One region of the Kitasatospora sp. NA04385 genome, then DNA from elsewhere that is predicted to be linked to it. Evidence: predicted binding sites of a transcription regulator. Region 1 holds the regulator's gene; the other holds the start of a gene.

The links. The regulator HrcA, encoded in region 1, represses chaperone genes, less so after heat shock. The targets are predictions, from matches to a motif close to TTNGCACTCNGNNNNNCNGAGTGCNAA.
Region 2: the regulator HrcA is predicted to act here: its motif matches at 3,071-3,097, upstream of groL (chaperonin GroEL).

What each region holds. Positions count from the first base shown of each region.
Region 1 covers NZ_CP054919.1:2,514,746-2,523,862, reverse strand. The annotation lists gene HUT16_RS11015 (long-chain fatty acid--CoA ligase) at 1-604, shown strand, start outside; gene hemW (radical SAM family heme chaperone HemW) at 674-1,903, shown strand; gene HUT16_RS11005 (DUF3097 domain-containing protein) at 1,918-2,763, opposite strand; gene HUT16_RS11000 (hypothetical protein) at 2,866-3,573, shown strand; gene HUT16_RS10995 (hypothetical protein) at 3,625-4,212, opposite strand; gene htpX (zinc metalloprotease HtpX) at 4,243-5,163, opposite strand; gene hrcA (heat-inducible transcriptional repressor HrcA) at 5,471-6,544, shown strand; gene dnaJ (molecular chaperone DnaJ) at 6,631-7,767, shown strand; gene HUT16_RS10975 (16S rRNA (uracil(1498)-N(3))-methyltransferase) at 7,867-8,610, shown strand; gene HUT16_RS10970 (S41 family peptidase) at 8,757-9,117, shown strand, end outside.
Region 2 covers NZ_CP054919.1:4,506,955-4,516,071, reverse strand. The annotation lists gene HUT16_RS20260 (hypothetical protein) at 95-724, shown strand; gene HUT16_RS20255 (hypothetical protein) at 861-1,220, opposite strand; gene groL (chaperonin GroEL) at 1,328-2,950, opposite strand; gene HUT16_RS20245 (cold-shock protein) at 3,272-3,478, opposite strand; gene HUT16_RS20240 (MoaD/ThiS family protein) at 4,058-4,336, opposite strand; gene thrC (threonine synthase) at 4,394-5,671, opposite strand; SAM riboswitch class I at 5,689-5,816, opposite strand; gene HUT16_RS20230 (glucosyl-3-phosphoglycerate synthase) at 5,955-6,953, shown strand; gene HUT16_RS20225 (hypothetical protein) at 6,979-7,449, shown strand; gene HUT16_RS20220 (trehalose-6-phosphate synthase) at 7,521-8,990, shown strand; gene otsB (trehalose-phosphatase) at 9,048-9,117, opposite strand, start outside.

The sequences.
Region 1 (9,117 bases):
CGAGGTGCGGATCGGCGAGGACGGCGAGATCCTGCTGCGCGGCCCCGGCGTCATGCGCGGCTACCACGAGATGCCCGAGCAGACCGCCGAGGTGCTGGAGCCGGACGGCTGGTTCCACACCGGGGACATCGGCGAGCTCACCGAGGGCGGCTACCTGCGGATCACCGACCGCAAGAAGGACATGTTCAAGACCTCCGGCGGCAAGTACGTCGCCCCCAGCGAGGTGGAGGGCAAGTTCAAGGCGATCTGCCCGTTCGTCAGCAACGTCCTGGTGATCGGCAACGGCCGCAACTACTGCACCGCGCTGATCGGCCTGGACGAGACGGTGATCATGCCGTGGGCCGCCGAGCACGGCCTGGCCGGCAAGTCGTACGCCGAGGTGGTCGCCGACCGGGCCACCGTCGAGCTGATCGACGGCTTCGTGCAGCGCCTCAACGGCGACCTCCAGCGCTGGCAGACGATCAAGAAGTTCGCGCTGCTCCCGCGCGACCTGGACATCGAGCACGGCGAGCTGACCCCGAGCCTGAAGATCAAGCGCCCGGTGGTCGAGCGGACGTACGCCGACGAGGTCAGCGCGATGTACGCGGGCACCAACGAGGCCTGAGCCCCGCCCGTCCGGTACGGCCGGCGGACCCTTTTCGGGTTTCGCCGGCCGCTACCGGACAATGGGCGCATGCCCTCCGCACTCCCCGACGGCGAACCCGTGCCGTCCGACGGCTCGCTGCCCGCCCGCGCCCTGCACGGACTCGGCGGGCGGCCGTTCGGCTTCTACCTGCACGTGCCGTACTGCGCCAGCCGCTGCGGCTACTGCGACTTCAACACCTACACCGCCACCGAGCTGCGCTCCTCCGGCGCCGTCGCCTCGCAGGAGACGTACGCGGACAACGTGATCGCCGAGATCCGGCTGGCCCGCCGGGTCCTCGGCGACACCGACCTGCCGGTCGAGACGGTCTTCCTCGGCGGCGGCACCCCCACCCTGCTGCCCGCCCGCGACCTGGTGCGGATGCTGGCCGCGCTGCGCGAGGAGTTCGGGCTCGCCCCCGGCGCGGAGGTCACCACCGAGGCCAACCCGGAGTCCGTCGACCCGGCGTACCTGGCCGAACTGCGCGCGGGCGGCTACAACCGGATCTCCTTCGGCATGCAGAGCGCCCGCCCGCACGTGCTCGCCCTGCTCGACCGCCACCACACCCCCGGCCGCCCCGAGGCCTGCGTCGCCGAGGCCCGCGCCGCCGGCTTCGAGCACGTCAACCTGGACCTGATCTACGGCACCCCCGGCGAGAGCGACCGGGACTGGCAGACCTCGCTGGACGCCGCGATCGGCGCCGGCCCCGACCACGTCTCCGCCTACTCGCTGATCGTCGAGGACGGCACCCGGCTGGCCGCCCGGGTCAAGCGCGGCGAACTGCCGATGATCGACGACGACGTGCACGCCGACCGCTACCTGATGGCCGAGACGGCGCTCGCCGCCGCGGGCTACCACTGGTACGAGGTCTCCAACTGGGCCACCACCCCCGAGGGCCGCTGCCGCCACAACGAGCTGTACTGGACCGGCGCCGACTGGTGGGGCGCCGGCCCCGGCGCGCACAGCCACGTCGGCGGCGTCCGCTGGTGGAACGCCAAGCACCCCGCCGCGTACGCGCAGGCCCTCGCCGAGGGCCGCACCCCCGCGCTCGGCCGCGAGGTGCTGGCCGACGAGGACCGCCGGGTCGAGCGCATCCTGCTGGAACTGCGGCTGGCCGAGGGCTGCCCGCTGGACCTGCTCACCGCCGACGGCCGCGCCGCCGCCGACCGGGCCCTCGCCGACGGCCTGCTGGAGCCCGTGCCGTACGCGGCGGGCCGGGCGGCGCTCACCCTGCGCGGGCGGCTGCTGGCGGACGGGGTGGTCCGCGACCTGGTCGACTGACCCGGTCCGGGGGCTCAGGCCCCGGCACCGCCCGGCAGTGTGACGAAGTCGATCAACTCCTCGACCCGGCCCAGCAGTTCCGGCTCCAGGTCCTTCCAGCCGTCGACCGCGGCGAGGATCCGCTTCCAGGCGGCGGGGGTGTCCACCGGCCAGCCCAGCCGGCGGCACACCCCCTCCTTCCAGACCTCGCCGCGCGGCACCGCGGGCCAGGCGGGGATGCCCAGGGCGGCCGGTTTGACGGCCTGCCAGACGTCCACGTACGGGTGGCCGACGACCAGCACGTGGTCGCCGGTCACCCGCTCGGCGATCCGGTGCTCCTTGGTGCCGGGCAGCAGGTGGTCGACCAGCACGCCCAGCCGGCGGCCGGGGCCGGGGGCGAAGGAGTCGACGATGGCGGGCAGGTCGTCCACGCCCTCCAGGTACTCCACCACCACGCCCTCGATCCGCAGGTCGTCGCCCCAGACCCGTTCGACCAGCTCGGCGTCGTGCCGGCCCTCCACGTAGATCCGCGACTCCCGGGCCACCCGGGCCCGCGCGCCCGGCACCGCGACCGAACCGGACGCGGTGCGCCCCGGGCCGCGCGGCGGGGCCGGGGCGGCCGCGGCGGGCCGCACCAGCGTCACCACCCGCCCCTCCAGCAGGAACCCGCGCGGCACCAGCGGGAACACCCGGTGCTTGCCGAAGCGGTCCTCCAGCGTGACGGTGAACCCCTCGGCCGTCCGCTCGCAGCGCACCACCGCCCCGCAGAACCCGGTGGCCGCCTCCTCCACCACCAGGTCCCGCTCCGCCGCCACCTTCGGGGCCGGCTGCTGCCGCTTCCACGGCGGGGTCAGATCCGGTCCGTACTCCCTGCTCCGCATGGTCGGCAGTCTACGGACCCCGCCGCCGGGCCGACGGCGCGTCAGGCCGCGGCCGGGGCGGGTGTGCGAGGGTACGGAGCGGGCGGGGACGGGAGGGCACGGGTGCGCGGACGGGGCTGGACGGCGGTGGCGGCGGCCACCGCGATCGTGCTGGGCGCGACGGGCTGCACTGGCGCCGCCGCCCGGACGGGACCGCGCGCGCTGCGGGACGCGCTGCTGACCGCCGACCGGCTGCCGCCCGGCTACGCGCTGCGCACCGGCGCCGCGGACCTCACCACCACCCGGGCGCCGAGCGGCGGGGGCAGCCCGGAGCCGCTGGCCGAGGTGCCCTGCGAGGAGCTCGACACCGACTCCTTCCTGACCCGGCACGCCCCGCCGCTGGAGGACGTCGCGGTGGGCGTCGAGCGCCCCCCGGCCGACGACCTGGACCGGGGCTGGTCCGGCCGGGAGTCGCTGGAGCGCTACCCGCCCGGCCGGGCCGCCCGGATACTGGCCGACCTGCTGGCCGCCGCCCTGCGCTGCGCCGCCCCCGGCACCGCGCTCGTCGACGGCACCCGCAGCGAGCGGACGGTGGCCGTCGAACCGCTCGGCGGCGGTCTGCTGCTGCACGTCACCTGGCGCGCCGTCGACGGCGGCGGCCCGGTCTGGACCGACCGGACCGCGGTGCTGCGCGACGGCGACGTGCTGCTGGTGGTGCAGGAGAACGGCGGCGAGCGGGAGGCCGCGGACCTGCGGGCGGTCGTCGACGCGGCGGTGGCCGCCTACCAGGACGCCTACCAGACCGCCTACCAGGACGTCGGCCGGGGCTGAGCCGGGGCTGAGCCGGAGCTGAGCCGGGCGCGGGGACGGGCCCCCGCGGGCTCAGTCCTCGATGCCGGGAGCGCCCCAGACCGGGAACCAGCGGGACAGGTCCGGCTCGATCCGCAGGTCGTCGCGGAGCAGGTGGGAGACCTCGATCTCCAGCGGGTTGTCCCGCTTCTCCTGCCCGGCGACCTTGCACATCGGGTAGAAGGTGCCGCGCTTGTACAGGTACACCAGCGCCAGCGAGCGGCCCTCGGCGTCCCGGAAGCCGACCAGCGAGCAGAGCAGCTGCGGCCCGAAACCGCCGGCCTCCAGCTCGCTGTTGACCGCGTGCAGGTCGTTGACCAGGTCGGGCAGCTCGTCGGGGGTGTGCCGGGCCAGCAGCCAGGAGTACCCGTACGCGTCCCGGGACGCCTCGACCGGCACGCCGCCGCGCCCGGTGTCCGCGTCCAGCAGCGCCCGCACCTGCTGCTGCACCTCGGTGAAGGCCGCGCCCTCGACCGCGGCGAAGCAGACCGATCCCAGGCCGGTCGGGAGGAACCCCTTGGCGGCCTGCAGGGTCAGCGCCGCCGACGGGACGCCGAACAGCTGGTCGAGGTCGGGCTTCACCGGCTTGCTCCGGCCGAACAGGGCGTCCAGGAATCCCACGCGGAAAGCTCCTTCTGACGGTGGACGGGCTCAGCGCCCGAGTTCTTCGGAGACCTTCCGCAGCTGTGCCAGCCGCTGCTCCAGCGACGGGTGGGTGGCGAACAGCTGCGAGGCCGCCTCCTTGGCGCTCAGCGCCGGGGCGAAGTAGAAGGCGTTGTACGGCTGGGCCTGCCGCAGGTCCTTGCTCGGGATGGCGGCGATCTGCCCGGTCACCTTGGTCAGCGCCGAGGCCAGCGCGGCCGGCCGGCCGGTCAGCTGGGCGGCCGCCCGGTCGGCGGCCAGCTCGCGGTAGCGCGACAGCAGCCTGGTCAGCAGGAAGCTGATCGCGTACACCACCATCGAGGCCAGCGGGATCAGCACCATCGCGATCGCCGCGTTCTGGTCGTTGCTGTTCCGGTTGCCGCCGCCCATCATCCCGCCGTACAGGGCGATCCTGGTCATCGCGCCGGCCAGCACGCCGAGGAAGCCGGCCACCGTCATCACCGCGACGTCCCGGTGCGCGACGTGCGACAGCTCGTGGGCCAGCACGCCCTCCAGCTCCTCCGGCTCCAGCCGGCGCAGCAGCCCGGTGGTCACGCAGATCACCGCGTTCTGCGGGTTGCGGCCGGTGGCGAAGGCGTTGGGCATGTCGTTGTCGGCGACCGCGACCCTGGGTTTGGGCATGTCGGCCAGCGCGCACAGCCGGTCCACCGCGCCGTGCAGCTGCGGGTACTGCTCGGGGGTCACCCGGTGGGCGCCCATCGCCCGCTCGGTGATCTTGTCGGAGAACCAGAACTGCGCGACGAACAGGCCGCCGGAGATCAGCACCACCAGCGGCCAGGCGCCGCGCAGCAGCACGATCAGCAGGCCGGTGAAGCCCACGTAGACCAGGCCGATCAGGAACATGGTGGTGACCATCCGGCCGGTCAGGCCGCGGTCGGGGGTGAACCGGGAGTGCTGTGCCGCCGACATCGCTGCTCCTCCTCTGCGCTTCGTGCGGCCCGGACCCGCGGCCCCGCCGCGCCGTCCGCCCCGCTCGTCTTCGATGCTGCCACCGGGCGGGCCCGCGGGCACCATCCGAAACGGTGGGAATTCGGTGGGAACGGGACACCCCCCGGGCGCGTCGCGGCGCCATCGGACGAGGATCACGCGGGCGTACCGTTCCTGCCGTCAGGCCCTGGCCGTACACTGGCACGTACGGTTCTGGCACTCTGCCCGGCTGAGTGCCAGGCCCGGACCGGACACCGGAACAACGGACGACGACGGAGGTGCGTGCCCCATGCCGGACGACGGCAAGCCCGACGGCCGACTCATCGACACGCGCCCGTCCGCCCGGCCGCTGGACGAGCGGCGGCTCGCGGTGCTCAGGGCGATCGTCCAGGACTACGTGGGCACCGAGGAGCCGGTCGGCTCCAAGGCGCTGGTGGAGCGGCACAACCTGGGCGTCTCCCCGGCCACCGTCCGCAACGACATGTCCGCGCTGGAGGAGGAGGGGTACATTCACCAGCCGCACACCAGTGCGGGCCGGATCCCCACCGACAAGGGCTACCGGCTGTTCGTCGACCGGCTCGCCGAGGTCAAGCCGATGACCGCTCCGGAGCGCCGGGCGATCCGGCACTTCCTGGAGGGCGCGGTCGACCTGGACGACGTGGTCGCCCGGACGGTGCGGCTGCTCGCCCAGCTGACCAGGCAGGTCGCGGTCGTCCAGTACCCCTCGCTGACCCGCTCCACCGTGCGGCACATCGAACTGGTGTCACTCACCCCGGCCAAGCTGATGCTGGTGCTGATCACCAACACCGGCCGGGTCGAACAGCGGATGGTCGACTGCCCCGCCCCGGTCGGCGAGGCCCTGCTCGGCGACCTGCGGGCCAGGCTCAACAGCATGGCGGGCGGCTGCCGGCTGCCCGAGGTGCCGACCGTCCTGGAGGACCTGCCGGCCGGCTTCGAGCCCGCCGACCGGCCCGCGGTCAGCACCGTGCTGACCGTCCTGTTCGAGGCGCTGGCCGAACAGAACGAGGAGCGGATCATGCTGGCGGGCACCGCCAACCTGACCCGCTTCGGCCACGACTTCCCGCTCACCATCCGGCCGGTCCTGGAGGCCCTGGAGGAGCAGGTGGTGCTGTTGCGCCTGCTGGGTGAGACGGCCGACTCGGCGATGACGGTCCGGATCGGCCACGAGATCGCCTACGAGGGGCTCAATTCCACGTCGGTGGTCTCGGTCGGTTACGGTTCGGGCGACCAGAGCGTGGCAAAGCTGGGAGTGATCGGTCCGACCCGGATGGATTACCCGGGCACAATGGGGGCGGTGCGCGCGGTGGCACGGTACGTCGGCCAGATCCTGGCGGAGTCGTAGCGGGACGGCGCGTCCGCAGCGGAACGGCGCAACAAGCAGCGTGCTGTCGCAGGCACTTCTAGAGGCGGAACAAACCGGAGCATTTGGTGGCCACGGACTACTACGCGGTACTCGGCGTCCGACGCGACGCGGGGCAGGACGAGATCAAGAAGGCGTTCCGGCGCCTCGCCCGTGAACTGCACCCGGACGTCAACCCGGACCCGAAGACGCAGGAGCGGTTCAAGGAGATCAACGCCGCCTACGAGGTGCTCTCCGATCCGCAGAAGCGCCAGGTCTACGACCTCGGCGGGGACCCGCTGTCGCCGGGCGGCGGCGCGGGCGGCTTCGGCGCGGGTGCGGCCGGGTTCGGCTTCTCCGACATCATGGACGCCTTCTTCGGCGCCGCGACCGGCCAGCGCGGCCCGCGCTCGCGCACCCGCCGCGGCCAGGACGCCATGATCCGGCTGGAGATCACCCTGGAGGAGGCCGCCTTCGGCACCACCAAGGAGCTCCAGGTCGACACCGCCGTCACCTGCACCACCTGCAACGGCGAGGGCGCCGCGCCCGGCACCTCCGCGCAGACCTGCGACATGTGTCGCGGCAAGGGCGAGGTCTCCCAGGTCACCCGGTCCTTCCTGGGCCAGGTCATGACCTCCCGCCCCTGCCCGCAGTGCCAGGGCTTCGGCACCGTCGTCCCCACCCCCTGTCCAGAGTGCGCCGGCGACGGCCGGGTCCGCGCCCGCCGCACCCTCACGGTCAAGATCCCGGCCGGCGTCGACAACGGCACCCGGATCCAGCTGGCCGGCGAGGGCGAGGTCGGCCCCGGCGGCGGCCCCGCCGGCGACCTGTACGTCGAGATCGCCGAGACCAGCCACCCGACCTTCCAGCGGCGCGGCGACGACCTGCACTGCACCGTCACCATCCCGATGACCGCCGCGTCGCTCGGCACCCAGGTGCCGCTGCAGACCCTGGACGGCCTGGAGGAGGTCGACATCCGGCCCGGCACCCAGTCCGGCCAGTCGATCCCGCTGCACGGCCGCGGCATCACCCACCTGCGCGGCGGCGGCCGGGGCGACCTGATAGTGCACGTCGAGGTGCAGACGCCCACCAAGCTCGACCCGGAGCAGGAGGAGCTGCTGCGCCGGCTCGCCATGCTCCGCGGCGAGGAGCGTCCGTCCGGGCAGTTCGCGCCCGGCCAGCAGGGCCTGTTCTCCCGGCTGAAGGACGCCTTCAACGGCCGGTGAGACCCGTACCACCCGGGCCGGGAGCGGCGGGGGGCTGCGCGCCCCCGCCGCTCCCGGCCGGTTTTTTCGATGGGCCCTGCTGAGAGGACCGCTGCACCGATGACCGCACCCGTGTTCGTCGTCGACGACCTGACGGGGACCGCCCCCGGCGCGACCGTCCGGCTCGACGGCCCCGAGGGCCGGCACGCCGTCGCCGTCAAACGCCTGGAGCCCGGCGAGGCGCTCACCCTCGCCGACGGCCGCGGCCGCGGCGCGGACGGCACCGTCGCCGCGCTGCACGGCAAGGACGCCCTCGACGTCCTGGTCACCGCCGTCCGCGAGGAACCCGCGCCCGCGCCCCGGATCACCGTCGTCCAGGCCCTCCCCAAGGGCGACCGCGGCGAACTCGCCGTCGAGACCATGACCGAGGCCGGGATCGACGCGATCGTGCCCTGGGCCGCCTCCCGCTGCATCACCCAGTGGAAGGGCGAGCGCGGCGCCAAGGCGCTCGCCAAGTGGCGGGCCACCGCGCGCGAGGCCGGCAAGCAGTCGCGGCGGCTGCGCTTCCCCGAGGTCCGGGACGCGGTGACCACCCGGCAGCTGCTGCCGCTGCTCGCCGCCGCGGGCTTCGCGGCCGTCCTGCACGAGGAGGGCGCGCTGCCGCTGGCCACCGCGCAGCTGCCCGCCGACGGCGAGATCGTCCTGGTCGTCGGGCCCGAGGGGGGCGTCTCCCCGGAGGAGATCGCCGCCTTCGCCGAGGCCGGCGCCGCGCCCTACCGCCTCGGCCGCTCCGTCCTGCGCACCTCCACGGCGGGCGTCGCGGCCGGCTCCCTGCTGCTGGGCCGCACCGGCCGCTGGGGGTGACGGGCGGGGCGGGCCTCCCCGGGGCCCGGCGCCCCGCGCGGCGGGTTTCGTGCTCCGTGCGGCGGGTTTCGGGTCCGGCGCCCCGCGCGGCGGGTTTCGGGTCCGACCTCTGACGTGGCGCCGCGGTTCCCGCCTAGGCTGGCGGGATGACGGAATCGACGCGCGGCTACCTGCGCCACCCCCACCTGCACGGCGACCTGGTGGCCTTCGTCGCCGAGGACGACGTCTGGCTGGCGCCGGTGGACGGCGGGCGGGCCTGGCGGGTGACGGCGGACCAGGTGCCGGTCGGCGCGGTGCGGTTCTCGCCGGACGGGCGGTCGCTGGCCTGGGCCTCGACCCGGGACGGCGCGCCGGAGGTGCACGTCGGCCCGGTGGAGGGCGGCCCGGCGCGGCGGCTGACGTACTGGGGGAGCCCGCTCACCGCGCTGGTCGGGTGGAGCGGCGACGGCCGGCCGGTCGCGATCACCACCGCCGGGCAGGAGACGATCCGGCGGACCTGGGCGTTCG
Region 2 (9,117 bases), 2.0 Mb from region 1:
TACTCAAGTGTGCGGCATAAGTCGGCGGACTACATATAGGCTGGATCACACCGCGGCGCATCCGCCCCGCACCCCGAGGAGCAGAATGAGCGCCATGACCGCACCGCTGTCCGCGCGCTGGCACGTCCTGCTCACCCGCTGCGGCGCCACCGCCGACCCCGAGCCCTACGCCCGCGACCTGCTCACCCGCTGGGCCGAGCCGCAGCGCCGCTACCACACCACCTCCCACCTGGAGGCCGTGCTCGACCGCGTCGACGAACTCGCCGACCACGCCGACGACCCCGACGCCGTCCGGCTCGCCGCCTGGTTCCACGACGCCGTCTACCGCCCCGACCGCTCCGAGAACGAGGAGCGCAGCGCCGCGCTCGCCTGCCGCGCCCTGCGCGAGGCCGGCCTGCCCGAACCGCTGGTCCACGAGGTCGACCGCCTGGTCCGGCTCACCGTCACCCACCACCCGGCCCCCGGCGACCGCAACGGCGAGGTGCTCTGCGACGCCGACCTCGCCGTCCTCGGCGGCCCGCGCGAGGCGTACGACGCCTACGCCGCCGCCGTCCGCGACGAGTACTCCTTCGTCCCGCCGGACGCCTTCCGCGCGGGCCGCGCCACGGTCCTGCGCCAACTCCTCGCCCTGCCCGCCCTCTACCGCACCCCCGAGGGCCACGCCCGCTACGACGCCCGGGCCCGCGCGAACATGCACCGCGAACTGGCCGCCCTGGAAGGCTGATCCCCCGCCGGGCGGGCGATCACCCGGGCGCCGCGCCCGACCCGGCGGCGCAGGAACGCAGTTCGTCCGGTGACACGTCACCGACCAGGTGGGACCGCCACCTGCCGCGACCGGACCGGCCCGGGGGCGGCGAGGATCAGACGAGCCCGCCGACCGGGGCGACCGCGACGCCGCGCTTGCCGCACACCCAGTGCGGGTCCGGGCCGAGCTCCGGCTCGACCCCGAGCGCGTGCGGATCGTCCTCCTCCTCGGCGCAGGCGGTGCACAGCGGCCAGCGCCCGTACGACTCCAGCAGCGCGTCCTGGACGTCCTGGGCGATCAGGCCGAGGACGAACTCGCACCCGGCGGGCCACTGTTCGAGCCACCAGCGGCGGTGCGTGACGGCGTCCTCCACCAGCGAGACGATCGCCGCGTCGGCGACGTCCCGGGCGGTGAGGTCGGCGAGGATCAGCGCCCGGGCGCTGTGCAGGGCGGCTTCGATGTCGGAACTGGCCATCCGCCCATTGTCCCAAAGCGCCGCGGCGGCCGGGAACGCCGTGAGGGCGGCCTCACGAAGGAGGCCGCCCTCACGAGCGAACGCGTGGAACGTCGGATCCCGGAGGATCAGAAGTCCATGTCACCGCCCGGCATGCCGCCGCCGGCGGCCGCGGCGGCCTTCTCCGGCTTGTCGGCGATGACGGCCTCGGTGGTGAGGAACAGCGCCGCGATGGAGGCGGCGTTCTGCAGCGCGGAGCGGGTGACCTTGGCCGGGTCGATGATGCCGGAGGCGACCAGGTCGACGTACTCGTTGGTCGCGGCGTTCAGGCCGTGGCCGGCGGGCAGGTTGCGGACCTTCTCGACCACGACGCCGCCCTCGAGGCCGGCGTTGGTCGCGATCTGCTTGATCGGGGCCTCCAGGGCCACCCGGACGATGTTGGCACCGGTGGCCTCGTCGCCCTCCAGCTCCAGCTTGTCGAACGCGACACCGGCCTGCAGCAGGGCGACGCCGCCACCGGCGACGATGCCCTCCTCGACGGCGGCCTTGGCGTTGCGCACCGCGTCCTCGATGCGGTGCTTGCGCTCCTTGAGCTCGACCTCGGTGGCCGCGCCGGCCTTGATGACGGCCACGCCGCCGGCCAGCTTGGCGAGGCGCTCCTGGAGCTTCTCGCGGTCGTAGTCCGAGTCGGAGTTCTCGATCTCGGCGCGGATCTGGTTGACCCGGCCGGCGACCTGGTCGCTGTCGCCGCCGCCGTCGACGATGGTGGTCTCGTCCTTGGTGATGACGACCTTGCGGGCGGTGCCGAGCAGGTCGACGCCGGCGTTCTCCAGCTTGAGGCCGACCTCCTCGGAGATCACGGTGCCGCCGGTCAGGATGGCGATGTCGCCGAGCATGGCCTTGCGGCGGTCGCCGAAGCCCGGGGCCTTGACGGCGACGGACTTGAAGGTGCCGCGGATCTTGTTCACGACCAGGGTCGAGAGGGCCTCGCCCTCCACGTCCTCGGCGATGATGACGAGCGGCTTGCCGCTCTGCATGACCTTCTCCAGCAGCGGGAGGAGGTCCTTGACCGAGGAGATCTTGGAGTTGGCGATGAGGATGTACGGGTCCTCGAAGCTCGCCTCCATGCGCTCCAGGTCGGTGGCGAAGTAGGCGGAGATGTAGCCCTTGTCGAAGCGCATGCCCTCGGTGAGCTCGAGCTCCAGGCCGAAGGTGTTGCTCTCCTCGACGGTGATGACGCCTTCCTTGCCGACCTTGTCCATGGCCTCGGCGATGAGCTCGCCGATCTGGGTGTCGGCGGCCGAGATGGAGGCGGTGGAGGCGATCTGCTCCTTGGTCTCCACGTCCTTGGCCTGGGCCAGCAGCTGGTCGGAGACGGCGGCGACGGCCTTCTCGATGCCGCGCTTGAGGGCCATCGGGTTGGCGCCGGCGGCGACGTTGCGCAGACCCTCGCGGACGAGCGCCTGGGCCAGCACGGTGGCGGTGGTGGTGCCGTCACCCGCGACGTCGTCGGTCTTCTTGGCGACCTCCTTGACCAGCTCGGCGCCGATCTTCTCGTACGGGTCCTCGAGCTCGATCTCCTTGGCGATGGAGACACCGTCGTTGGTGATCGTGGGGGCGCCCCACTTCTTCTCCAGGACGACGTTGCGACCCTTGGGGCCGAGCGTGACCTTCACGGCGTCGGCAAGCTGGTTCATGCCACGCTCAAGGCCGCGGCGGGCTTCCTCGTCAAAGGCGATGATCTTGGCCATCAGAAGTGGTCCTCCGGGACACGGTCGACTGCTCGGACCAAGGGGTGCCCGCGACGGACGGCCCAGGAGAGCGGGGGTCCCTTCCCCTACCGCTTCCGGGGCCTCACCGGCCCGGTCCGTTTGTCACTCTCACACTGTGAGTGCTAACGCCAATGATTAGCACTCTGGGGTGGCGAGTGCAAGCCCATGGGGGCTCCGGCGGCGGCCCCGGCGGGAAACCGCGGGGCCGCCGGGGAAAGCCGACAGGCCCGCCCCGGACGCCGTCGCGTCGGGGCGGGCCTGTCTGTGCGTCTGTGCGGGGTCGTGCGGTCAGCCGGTGCCTCAGGCGCCGGCGGCGCGGACCATGTCGGCCTGCGGACCCTTCTGACCCTGCGAGATCTCGAACTCGACCCGCTGGCCCTCTTCCAGGGTGCGGTAGCCGTCCATCTGGATCGCGCTGTAGTGGACGAACACGTCCGCTCCACCGTCGACCGCGATGAAGCCGTAGCCCTTCTCGGCGTTGAACCACTTGACGGTGCCCTGAGCCATTCCGAACTCCCCTTGTGCTGTGCTGGCCCTTCAGAGATCCGCGGGACGCGGACCCGGAGGTCTGGAAGACCGGCCTGGGGACTCCCCCCCGTACGGCGCAGCCTCTGTCGCGGCTGAATGTATCCGGATATGCGCCCTGTGCAACAGGCCCAATTTCCGGGGAAAGTCCGGGCCGGTCGGGGGATATCGCGGGGCGAAAGGCGCACCGTCCGACAATTGCCACCGGACATAACGGACGGGGTACCGCAAAACGCCGCCACAATTCTGACGGCGGCCTGACAGAACGGGCGGCCGCGGGCGGCGACGTACGGCGGGCGGCCCGGTACCCGTCTCAGCGCGCGGGACGGAACGGGGTCCTGCACGGGCGGGGCGCGGTGCGGAAAACGAGGATTGAACCGGGCCGCGGAGGGGAACGGCCCCGACCGAGACTCTACTCCCCGGCTCCCGGCCGAATTGCGGCGCCCCGCCCGGAGGGAAAGCCGCAGGTGCGCGGGCATTGTCCCCGGTACGCACGAAACCGCCGCCCGGTCCGGACAATTGAATTCCGAACCGAACGGCGGTCGCGGTAATGCGGGGCGGTCAGCAGCCGCCGGCCACCGCCGGAATGATCGACACCGAGGCGCCGTCCTTGATCTCGGTCTCCAGGCCGTCGGCGAAACGCACGTCGTCGTCGTTCACGTACACGTTGACGAAGCGGCGCAGCTTGCCGGTGTCGTCCAGCAGGCGGGCGGCGATGCCGGCGTGGTTCGCCTCCAGGTCCGCGATGACGGCGGACAGGGTGGCGCCCTCGGCGGTCACCTCGGCGGCGCCGCCGGTGTAGGTGCGCAGGATGGTCGGGATGCGGACGGTGGCGCTCATGCGGTGCTCCTCGGGGCGTGGGGTGTCCTGCGGCTGGGGGTGTCCTGCGGCTGGGTGTCAGGCGGTGGCGAGGCCGGCGGCGCGGAAGGACTCCAGCGTCGGGCGGATCACCGCGGTCATACCGGCGTCGGCGACCGCGTCGAGGGTCTTGAGGCCGTCGCCGGTGTTGATCGCGACGGTCTCCTTGGCCGGGTCCAGCTGACCGGTCTCGACCAGCTTCTTCAGCACGCCGACGGTCACGCCGCCCGCGGTCTCGGCGAAGATGCCCTCGGTGCGGGCCAGCAGCTTGATCGCCTCGACCACCTCGACGTCGGTGACGTCCTCGACCGCACCGCCGGTGCGGCGGGCGATGTCCAGCACGTACGGGCCGTCGGCCGGGTTGCCGATCGCCAGCGACTTGGCGATGGTGTCCGGCTTGACCGGCTTGATCACGTCGCGGCCGGCCTTGAAGGCGGCGGAGACCGGGGAGCAGCCCTCGGCCTGGGCGCCGAAGATCTTGTACGGCTTGTCCTCGACCAGGCCGAGCTTGATCAGCTCCTGCAGGCCCTTGTCGATCTTGGTGAGCTGGGAGCCGGAGGCGATCGGGATGACGAGCTGGTCGGGCAGCCGCCAGCCGAGCTGCTCGCAGATCTCGAACGCCAGGGTCTTGGAGCCCTCGCCGTAGTACGGGCGCAGGTTGACGTTCACGAAGCCCCAGCCCTCGCCGGCCGGGTCGCCGATCAGCTCGGAGCAGAAGCGGTTCACGTCGTCGTAGTTGCCGTCGATGCCGACCAGCTCGCCGCCGTACACCCCGGCCATCACGACCTTGCCCTGCTCCAGGTCGTGCGGGATGAACACGCAGGACTTGAAGCCGGCCCGGGCGGCCGCGGCGCCCACCGCGCCGGCCAGGTTGCCGGTGGAGGAGCAGGACAGCGTGGTGAACTCGAAGGCGCGGGCGGCCTCGATCGCGCAGGCCACCACCCGGTCCTTGAAGGAGTGGGTCGGGTTGCCCGAGTCGTCCTTGATGTGCAGCTGCGCGGTGAAGCCCAGCTCGCGGCCCAGGTTGTCGGCCTTGACCAGCGGGGTCCAGCCCGGGTTCAGGTTCGGCTTGCCGGCCACGTCGGCCGGGACGGGCAGCAGCGGGGCGTAGCGCCAGATCGACGCCGGGCCGGCCTCGATCCGCTTGCGCAGCTCCTCGGCGTCGTAGCCCTGGTAGTCGTAGGCGATCTCCAGCGGACCGAAGCACTCGAGACAGGCGAAGTCCGGACCGAGCGGGGAACGCGCACCGCACTCGCGACAGGACAGCGCGGTCGCGGGACCGAGGTCGACGGTGGATGCGGCGGTGTCAACAGCCATGGTGGCGAGGCCCTTTCTCCTCATCTTCCCCGGATCGCGGTCGCGTCCGGGACGGAATTGGCACCTGTCCCGCCGGGCCTGCTGGCCGCGCGGGAGGGTTGCCGGGACTTCGACGGGCCGTTCCCTCAGTCCCTCTGGATGAGCTCTGTGAAGTTGTGGTCGTACGCTGCGAGCGACCCCCGCGTGCGAAGGCGCGCCTGCAATACGAAGACTGTATCCGAAGGCCCGTGCGGACCGACCCCCGCGTCCGACACCCGAGACGAACCGAGACAGGGAGCGAGACTTGCCGGAGCAGCCCGAGCCCGGGGTACTGCCGGAGGCGGCCGACTGGCTGCGCCGCCGTTCGTGGACGGCCGCCGACCGGCCGCTCGACCTGCTGCTGGAGGCCAAACGCGCCGCCGGCCCGGCCGGCACCGTCAGCGTGGTGCTGCCCGCCCTGGACGAGGAGTCCACCGTCGGCGAGATCGTCACCGCGATCCGCACCGAGCTGGTCGAACGCGTCCCCCTGGTGGACGAACTGGTGGTGGTCGACTCCGGCTCGCAGGACGGCACCGCCGCCGCCGCGGCCGCCGCCGGCGCCCGGGTGGTGCACCGGGACGACATCCTGCCCCGGCTGCCCGCCGAACCCGGCAAGGGCGAGGTGCTGTGGCGCTCGCTGCTCGCCACCAGCGGCGCGATCGTCTGCTTCGTCGACGCCGACCTGCGCGAGTTCGACCCGGCGTTCGTCTCCGGCATCGTCGGCCCGCTGCTCACCGACCCGGACCTGCACCTGGTCAAGGCCATGTACGACCGCCCCTTCGAGGCCGACGGCACCGTCGTCCCGGCCGGCGGCGGCCGGGTCACCGAACTGGTCGCCCGCCCGCTGCTCAACCTGCACTGGCCGCAGCTGGCCGGCTTCGTCCAGCCGCTCGGCGGCGAGTACGCGGCCCGCCGCGGCCTGCTGGAGCGGCTGCCCTTCCCGACCGGCTACGGGGTCGAGCTGGGCCTGCTGGTCGACGCCCTGGAGCTGGCCGGGCTGGACGCGCTGGCCCAGGTCGACGTCGGCGTGCGGCACCACCGGCACCAGGACGGCCAGGCCCTCGGCCGGATGGCCGCCACCATCTACCGCACCGCCCTGGAGCGCCTGGACCGCACCCACCGCCTCAAGGCCGACCCGGACCTGGTCCGCCCGCTGCTCACCCAGTACACCCGCACCCCCGGGGGCTTCACCCCCCGCACCCACCCCGTCCCCGCCACCGAACGCCCCCCGATGGCCACCGTCCCCGAGTACCGCAACCGCTGAGCCGCCGCCCCGCGTCCGTCCCGGCGTGGAACCCACCCCGCGCCCCGGGCGCCCCGGCGTCGGCTGCCTCGCCCTGCTCCTCGCGCCCGTCCTGGGGTTCCTGGTCGAGACCCGGGTGCTGGGGCTGATCGAGGACACCTGGTCCGACTGCGCGGGCGTGGCCCGGCAGGTCGCCCACGACCTGACCGACGACCCCCGGTTCGACGTGCTCAGCCCGTACGCCTTCGGCTACCTGCTGCTGCCGCCCGCCGCCGTCCTGCTGGCCCGGTGCCTCACCCGCCGCTCCCCCGACCTCCTCACCCCCGCGCTCGCCGCGGCCTGCGCCGCCCTGCTGGCGGCCCTCACCGTCGCCGCCGTCGACCTGGAGCGCAACCTGACCCCGCCGCACGGGTTCTACCTGCCCGCGAACTGCCCCGACGGCCGCCCGCCCTGGCTGCCCGGCTTCCTCCCGGCCCGCGACTCCGGGCCGCCGATCGGCTCCGTGACCGGCGGCTGACCCCGAGAGTTCACCCGGCGCGGGCCGCGCCGAGTGGTTTGGTCCGCTGGTCGCACGGCAAGGTTGGCTGTATGGCCGATCACGTGTCCGAACGCCCCCAGCAGTCCGGAGCCGCCCCGATCCTGGTGGCCTCCAACCGCGGGCCGGTGTCCTTCCGCTCGGAGGACGACGGCACGCTGACCCTCCGCAGAGGCGGCGGCGGCCTGGTCTCCGGGCTGTCCGCGATCGACGACCCGAACGCGGTCTGGGTCTGCGCCGCGCTCTCCGACGCCGACCGCACCGCCGCCCGGCAGGCCCCCGAGGGGCGGCTCGACCGGGCCGGGCACGACGTCGGCGGACAGGCCGTCCGGATGCTGGACATCGATCCGGAGACCTTCGCCCGCGCCTACAACGGCGTCGCCAACTCGACCCTCTGGTTCGTCCACCACCTGCTCTACCAGACGCCCCTGCAGCCCGCCTTCGACGCCGGTTTCCGCACCGAGTGGGCCGCCTACACCGCCTACAACACCGCCTTCGCCGAGGCGCTCGCCGCCGAGGCCGCCCCCGGCGCCGCCGTCCTGGTGCAGGACTACCACCTCTCGCTGGCCCCCGCGCTGCTCCGCGAACTCCGCCCCGACCTGCGGATCGGCCACTTCTCGCACACTCCCTGGGCCCCGCCGGACTACTACCGGCTGCTGCCCGACGACGTCGCCGCGGCCGTCCTGGAGGGCATCCTCGGCGCCGACCGGGCCGCCTTCCTCACCCGCCGCTGGGCCCTCGCCTTCGCCGACTGCTGCGCGGCCGTCCTCGGCGCGGAGGTCGACCGCGACGCCCTCACCGTCACCCACGGCGGCCGCACCACCCGGCTCGGCGTGCACGGCCTCGGCGCCGACGCCGAGTTCCTGCGCGAGCGCTCCCGCCGGCCCGACGTCGACGAGCGCCTCGCCGCCCTGCGCGCGGCCGTCGGCGACCGGCGCACCATCGTCCGGGTCGACCGCACCGAGCTCAGCAAGAACATCGTCCGCGGCCTGCTCGCCTACCGGCACCTGCTGCGCACCCGCCCCGAGTGGCTCGGCAACGTCGTCCACGTCGCCTTCGCCTACCCCTCGCGCACCGACCTCGCCGAGTACCGCGACTACACCGCCGAAGTGCGGCGCGTCGCCGAGGAGATCAACGCCGAGTTCGGCACCGACGACTGGCAGCCGCTCGTCCTGCACGTCGACGACGACTTCCCGCGCTCCCTCGCCGCGTACCGGCTCGCCGACGTCGCCCTGGTCAACCCGATCCGGGACGGCATGAACCTGGTCGCCAAGGAGGTCCCCGTCGTCTCCGACCGGGGCTGCGCCCTCGTGCTGTCCCGGGAGGCCGGCGCCCACGCGGAGCTCGCCGACGACGCGATCACCGTCAACCCGTACGACGTGATCGCCACCGCCGACGCGCTGGCCGAGGCGCTCGCCATGCCCGCCGGCGAACGCGCCGACCGCACCAAGCGCCTGGCCGCCGCGGCCACCGCGCTCCCGCCCCAGCAGTGGTTCCTGGACCAGCTCGACGCGCTCCGGTAGCCGCCGGGCCGGGGCGCGGGGAGCCGAACGGTCCTCCGCGCCCCCGGCCCGGCCCGCTCAGTGCAGCAGCAGTTCCGTCAGCCCGTTCAGCAGGTCGACCACCCCGGCCGGCCCGGCGACCACCAGG